DNA from 2 places in the Streptomyces sp. CG4 genome. Region 2 is predicted to be linked to the other one. Evidence: riboswitches for the same ligand, from Rfam matches in the RefSeq annotation. Region 2 holds a riboswitch; the other holds the start of a gene.

Region 1 (3,394 bases), 1.6 Mb from region 2:
CGTCCGCCCCGATGGCCGACAGCCCCGAGACCAGCCCGCCGCCGCCCCGCTTGGCGCGCAGCGAGCCGGCCCCGCCGGCCCCGCCGTCCTCGTAGACGGTGTATGAAACCGGGCCGCGGTTGGACGCGACCAGCACCCGAGCCTTCTCGGCAGCACCCTGCGTGGAAGCCATGGTCCACAACCTAGCCCGGCCCGGAAACGCTCAAACGTACGGATGGGCCCGGCGCGCGGACGTATACGACCGGTTCACGCCACCTTGCGTTCGGCGTACTCGGCGATCTCCGCCATCGGCGGCCGCTCCTCGGTGTCCACCGGGTACGTGCGCGGCTCGAAGCCGTCCGCACCCCGTTCGAACTGGGTCAGCGCGGGGCGGACGAGATGGCCGCGGGCCAGCCGGAGCTGGGCCGTGCGGTAGATGGCCGCGGCCATCCGGCCCAGCGCCTGTCCGTCCTGGTGGCGGTGTTTGCGCACGCCCACGTCCACCTGCGCGAGCGCGTCGAGCCCCACCAGGTGCAGCGCGTCCACCAGCATGCCCAGCTCCACGCCGTAGCCGACGGGGAAGGGGAGCTGTTCCAGCAGGCTGCGGCGGGCCGCGTACTCGCCGCCCAGCGGCTGTACGAAACCGGCCAGCTGCGGCCAGTGCAGATTCAGCAGCGGCCGGGCCATCAGTTCGGTGACCCGGCCGCCCTGCCCCGCCGCCCCGGCGAGCGGACGGTCGTACATGGCCTTGACCAGGTCGACGCCCGGTTCGGTGAGCAGCGGGCCGATGATCCCGGAGACGAAGTCGGAGGAGAACTCGCGCAGGTCGGCGTCGACGAAACAGACGATGTCCCCGCCGGTCACCAGCAGGGAGCGCCACAGCACTTCACCCTTTCCGGGGACCGCGGGAACGCGCGGGAGGATCTCGTCGCGGTGAACGACCCGGGCGCCCGCGCGCGCGGCGACCTCGGAGGTACGGTCGGTGGAGCCGGAGTCGACGACGACGATCTCGTCGACCAGCGGGACCTGTTCCATCAGGTCGTGCCGGACGACCGCGACGATGTCGCCGACCGTCTCCTCCTCGTTGAGCGCGGGCAGCACGACGCTGATCGTCTGGCCCGTGCGCTGCTTGGCGGACAGGATCCGGTGGAGAGGGCGATCGGCCACGGACCAGGAGCGGGTGGCCAGCCAGTGCTCGACTTCTTCCAGCACGGTCTGCGGCTCCTCTCTGTTCGTGATCACAGGGGGTGACCGTGTGATCCATCTCGCGGTTCGGACGACTATCTCAACTCTCCTGGCCGTCGGTTACAGTCTTGAACAACGCCGATGACCATCGCATGTCGGAGGTTCTCGCGCGTTCACAACCGAATACCGCTCATCCAGAGGGGCAGAGGGACACGGCCCGATGAAGCCCCGGCAACCCTCCAGTCGGTACTCGTAGATCCGCAGGGATCGCTCCGCGAGGCTCCCGGCTAGGGAAGGTGCCAAATCCGTCTCATGGCGAGATGCGTCATGAGGAAGATGAGGAGAAAGGGCCTCGCCTCCATGGCTGTGCAGACAGTTGCAAGCAATTCCACCGTCGACCTCGGTCCCGCAGCGGCCCTGAGCTGTCGCGAGTGCGGGCACCGCGTCCCGCTCGGCCCGGTGTTCGCCTGCGAGGAGTGTTTCGGCCCGCTGGAGACCGCCTACGACTTCTCCGGCTACGACACCGAAGAGCTGCGCCGCCGTATCGAGGCCGGCCCGGCGAACATCTGGCGCTACGCCCCGCTGCTGCCCGTCCCCGCGGACGTGGCCGACAAGCCGAACCTGAACCCGGGCTGGACCAAGCTCGTCAAGGCCGACAACCTCGCCCACGAGCTGGGCGTCACCGGCGGCCTGTACGTGAAGGACGACTCCGGCAACCCGACGCACTCCTTCAAGGACCGCGTCGTCGCCCAGGCCCTGGAGGCCGCCCGCGCCTTCGGCTTCACCACGCTCTCCTGCTCCTCGACGGGCAACCTGGCCGGTGCCGTCGGCGCCGCCGCGGCCCGCGCCGGCTTCCGCTCCTGCGTGTTCATCCCGCACGACCTGGAGCAGGGCAAGGTCGTCATGGCCGCGGTCTACGGCGGCGAACTGGTCGGCATCGAGGGCAACTACGACGATGTGAACCGCTTCTGCTCGGAGCTGATCGGCGACTCGGCCGGCGAGGGCTGGGGCTTCGTCAACGTCAACCTGCGGCCGTACTACGCGGAGGGCTCCAAGACCCTCGCGTACGAGATCTGCGAGCAGCTCGGCTGGCGGCTGCCCGACCAGATCGTGATCCCGATCGCCTCCGGCTCCCAGCTCACGAAGATCGACAAGGGTCTGAAGGAGCTGATCGAGCTGGGTCTGGTCGAGGACAGGCCGTACAAGATCTTCGGTGCGCAGGCCGAGGGCTGCTCGCCGGTGTCGACGGCCTTCAAGGCCGGCCACGACGTCGTACGGCCCCAGAAGCCGAACACCATCGCCAAGTCCCTCGCCATCGGCAACCCGGCCGACGGCCCCTACGTCCTGGACATCGCGCGCCGCACCGGCGGTGCGGTGGAGGACGTGACGGACGAGGAAGTCGTCGACGCCATCAAGCTGCTGGCCCGCACGGAGGGCATTTTCGCCGAGACCGCGGGCGGAGTGACCGTCGGCGTGACGCGCAAGCTGATCAAGAACGGCGTCCTGGACCCGACGAAGACCACGGTCGTCCTCAACACCGGCGACGGCCTGAAGACCCTCGACGCGGTGGCCGGTACCGGCCTCACCGCCACCATTCGCCCGACCCTGGACTCCTTCCGAGAGGCTGGCCTCGCATGAGCGTGACCGTTCGCATCCCCACCATCCTGCGCACCTACACCGGCGGCCAGGCCGAGGTCGCCGCCGAGGGCGCGACCCTCGCCGAGGTCATCGAGGACCTGGAGAAGAACCACACCGGGATCGCCGCGCGCGTCCTGGACGACCAGGGCAAGCTGCGCCGGTTCGTCAACGTCTACGTCAACGACGACGACGTGCGCTTCGAGCAGGGCCTTCAAACCGCGACGCCCGACGGCGCGGGTGTCTCGATCATTCCGGCGGTGGCCGGCGGCTGATCGTTACCTTGGGTAACTAGAGTTACTCATTGTTCATCGAATTGCCTCCTCCGTGAGAGAAGCGGAGGGGGCAATTCTGCGTGATTGAGCGCGGTACAGTTGGGGAACCCGGTCGCCGCCTTCGGGTCGCGAGCCCCGGATTCATGCCGCAAGCCCGACAAGAAGTAGCCAAAGTATGCGGGTTTTATGCGGCATTTGTGATGTTTGCGTGGCCCGACTTGCCCCGAAGTCGGGCGAATTCTCACCACATTCCGGACCGTTCCCGTCCAGAATTCTCGTCCGATTGACCTGTTGCAGACGGCAGTTGGGCAGATACATTC
Region 2 (3,394 bases):
CCCGGGGCCGATAGGGTGGGATCACCACTGATTTCGGACCACTGATTTCGGACCAGTGATCTCGAACCAGTGATTTCGCAGGTACGACACCCAGGAGCGGCTATGAGCGCTGTGACCCCCGCTGGAGGCGACACCGCGGCGGGCCGCTCCTGGCCCGCCCTGCTGAACGGTCTGCTGGACGGCCAGGACCTGTCCGCCGACGACACCGCGTGGGCGATGGACCGGATCATGCGCGGCGAGGCGACCGACGCGCAGATCGCCGGTTTCATGGTGGCGCTGCGGGCCAAGGGCGAGACGGTCCAGGAGATCAGCGGGCTCGTCCGCGCGATGTACGAGCACGCGAACGTGATCGAGGTGCCGGGTCCGGCCGTCGACATCGTCGGCACCGGCGGCGACGGCGCCAAGACGGTGAACATCTCCACGATGTCGTCGATCGTCGTCGCGGGCACGGGCGCCAAGGTCGTCAAGCACGGCAACCGCGCCGCGTCCTCGGCCTCCGGGTCCTCCGACGTCCTGGAGAAGCTCGGGATCAATCTGAACCTGACCCCGAAGCGGGTCGCCGAGGTCGCCGAAGAGGCCGGCATCACCATCTGCTTCGCGGTGAAGTTCCACCCGTCACTGCGCCATGTGGCCCCGGCCCGCGGCCAGTTGGGCATCCGTACGACCTTCAATGTGCTGGGCCCGCTGACCAACCCGGCCAAGGTGCGCTCCCAGGCCGTCGGTGTCGCCGACCCCCGGATGGCACCGATCGTGGCCGGAGTCCTCGCCGAGCGCGGCAACTCCTCCCTGGTCTTCCGGGGCGACGACGGACTGGACGAGCTGACGACGACGTCCACGTCCCGGGTCTGGGTCGTCCGGGACGGCAAGGTCACCGAGGAGATCTTCGACCCGCGCGAGGTCGGCATCGACCTCGTCCCCGTGGAGGCCCTGCGCGGCGCCGACGCGGCGTACAACGCGGAGGTGGCCCGGCGCCTGCTGGACGGCGAGCGCGGCCCCGTCCGGGACGCCGTCCTGCTGAACTCTGCGGCGGCGCTGGTCGCTCTCGCGCCGACCGACGCCCCGCTCGCCGACCAGCTCCGGGCCGGCATGGTGAGGGCCGCCGAGTCCATCGACTCAGGCGCGGCGAAGCGGACGCTGGAGCGGTGGGTGGCGGCCAGCAACGCCTAGCGTGCACCGGTCGTCGTCCCGCGATCCGGACTCGGGTTGCGGGACGACGATCGTTTCCCGTACGTTCCTGTCCCAGGTCATGAGTGACAGTCATGAGGCCCCGGCCGACTGTCCGGCAACCCTCCGTCCGTGGCGGGGTGCCCCGGGTGAAGACCAGGCCGTAGGCAGTGAGGTCTATGGCAAGCGCGGACCCCTCGCGCGCCTTTGGTTTGTATGCGAGGGCAGGGGTCCTGGTCGTCGAGGAGCCTCCCGTGAGCAAGCGAATGCGATAGGGCCGCCGAGCCCCGCCTCCGCACACCCTTTTCCTCTTCTTCCTACGCCCTCAGGGCGTATGTCCTCACGGGAGTTCACCCATGTCCGTCTTCACCGCTGCCGCCGACCAGTCCGTTTGCCGTGACATTTCGGGGGCGCTGCCCGTTCTGGGCCGGGATGTCACCGTCCCGCTGGTCACCGGCGGCGAGGTCACCTACGCGGCCCTCGACTACGCGGCCAGCGCCCCCGCCCTGCAGCGCGTCTGGGACGACGTCGCCGCCTACGCGCCCTACTACGGCAGCGTCCACCGCGGCGCCGGCTACCTCTCCCAGCTCTCCACCGACCTGTTCGAGAACGCCCGCAAGGCGGTCGCCGAGTTCCTCGGCTGCCGCGCCGACGACCAGGTGGTCTTCACCCGGTCGACCACGGACTCCCTGAACCTGCTGGCCCGCGCGCTCCCCGCCGACTGCCAGGTCTTCGTCTTCGAGACCGAGCACCACGCCTCCCTGCTGCCCTGGCAGGACGCGCACGTCACCTACCTCAACGCCCCCCGCACCCCGCAGCAGGCCGTGGCGACCCTGGAGCGGGCCCTCGCCGACCGCACCGTGTCGATCGAAGGGGGCCACGGTCCGGCCCTGGTCTGCGTCACCGGCGCCTCCAATGTCACCGGGGAGCTGTGGCCGGTGCGCGAACTGGCCGCCGCGGCGCACGCGCACGGCGCCCGGATCGTCCTGGACGCCGCCCAGCTCGCCCCGCACCACCCGGTGGACATCCGCGACCTGGACGTCGACTGGGTCGCCTTCTCCGGCCACAAGCTGTACGCCCCCTTCGGCTCCGGCGTCCTGGCCGGCCGCGCCGACTGGCTGCGCGCGGCCGAGCCGTACCTCGCGGGCGGCGGCGCCAGCCGCAAGGTGACCCGGCGTCAGGACGGCGGCGTGGACGTGGAGTGGCACGAGAGCGCCGCGCGGCATGAAGCGGGCTCGCCCAATGTGATCGGCGCCTACTCCATCGCGTCGGCCTGCAAGGCGCTCACCGAGGCCGGCTGGGACACCCTGGTGGCCCGCGAGCAGCATCTGATCACCAGGGTCCGCGAGGGCCTCGCCGAGGTCCCGCAGGTGAAGGTGCTGTCCCTGTTCGGCGACGACGCCCCGCGCGTCGGCGTGATCTCCTTCGTGGTGGAGGGCTGGAACAGCTCCCACTTCGCCGCGGCGCTCTCCGCCGAGTACGGCATCGGCGTCCGCGACGGCCTCTTCTGCGCCCACCCGCTGGTCCGCACCCTGCTCGGCAGCGACCCCCAGACCCAGGGCGAATGCGGCGCCCCCGAGGCGGCCCCCGGCGAGAAGTCCCTCAACGCCATCCGGGTCAGCTTCGGCGCGGGAACGCCCGACGAGCACGTGGAGCGTTTCGTGGCGGCGGTCCGGGAACTGGTGACCGACGGCGCGAAGTGGACGTACAGGACGGAGGACGGCCGCTGTGTACCGGCGGTGAACTGATCCACCCGGAGGGGCGCGGGGCTGTATCGGTATGCGGCCCCGCCCCGCAGACGTACCGAGGCGCCCCTACGACTCCAGCCCGATGGAGAACGCCGCCTCGAGGTCGTGCTGGGAGTACGTCCGGAACGCCACGTGCGTGTCCGTCCCCTCCACCCCGGGAATCTTGCTGATCCGGCCCGGAATGACATCGGCAAGATCGTCGTGCTGCCGCACCCTGACCATCGCGATCAAGTCATACGTACCCGTGACGGAGAAAACCTCGCTCACCGATTCCAGCGAAGCGATCTGCTCCGCGATCTCGGGGATCCGGTCCACGCTGGTCTTGATGAGGACGATCGCGGTGATCACGGCTGGTTCTCTCCCTCGGGTGCCGGAGCTGGGGCGGACTTCACTCTAGCCGCACGGCCGTAGCGCACCCACGCGTAGCCGAAGCCGAGCCCGAAGCCGACCAGGTGGGCCAGATACGCCACCCCGGGGCCGTC

The links. Region 2 has a riboswitch for S-adenosylmethionine ahead of AB5L52_RS31705 (aminotransferase class V-fold PLP-dependent enzyme). Riboswitches for the same ligand answer to the same signal wherever they lie in the genome.
Region 1: it holds a riboswitch for S-adenosylmethionine, as region 2 does, so the genes downstream of both, thrC (threonine synthase) here and AB5L52_RS31705 (aminotransferase class V-fold PLP-dependent enzyme) in region 2, are expected to answer to the same signal.

What each region holds. Positions count from the first base shown of each region.
Region 1 covers NZ_CP163525.1:5,326,370-5,329,763, forward strand. The annotation lists gene AB5L52_RS24260 (trehalose-6-phosphate synthase) at 1-172, opposite strand, end outside; gene AB5L52_RS24265 (glucosyl-3-phosphoglycerate synthase) at 247-1,191, opposite strand; SAM riboswitch class I at 1,352-1,507, shown strand; gene thrC (threonine synthase) at 1,525-2,802, shown strand; gene AB5L52_RS24275 (MoaD/ThiS family protein) at 2,799-3,074, shown strand.
Region 2 covers NZ_CP163525.1:6,941,865-6,945,258, forward strand. The annotation lists gene trpD (anthranilate phosphoribosyltransferase) at 103-1,167, shown strand; SAM riboswitch class IV at 1,243-1,359, shown strand; gene AB5L52_RS31705 (aminotransferase class V-fold PLP-dependent enzyme) at 1,521-2,912, shown strand; gene AB5L52_RS31710 (Lrp/AsnC family transcriptional regulator) at 2,979-3,260, opposite strand; gene AB5L52_RS31715 (rhomboid family intramembrane serine protease) at 3,257-3,394, opposite strand, start outside.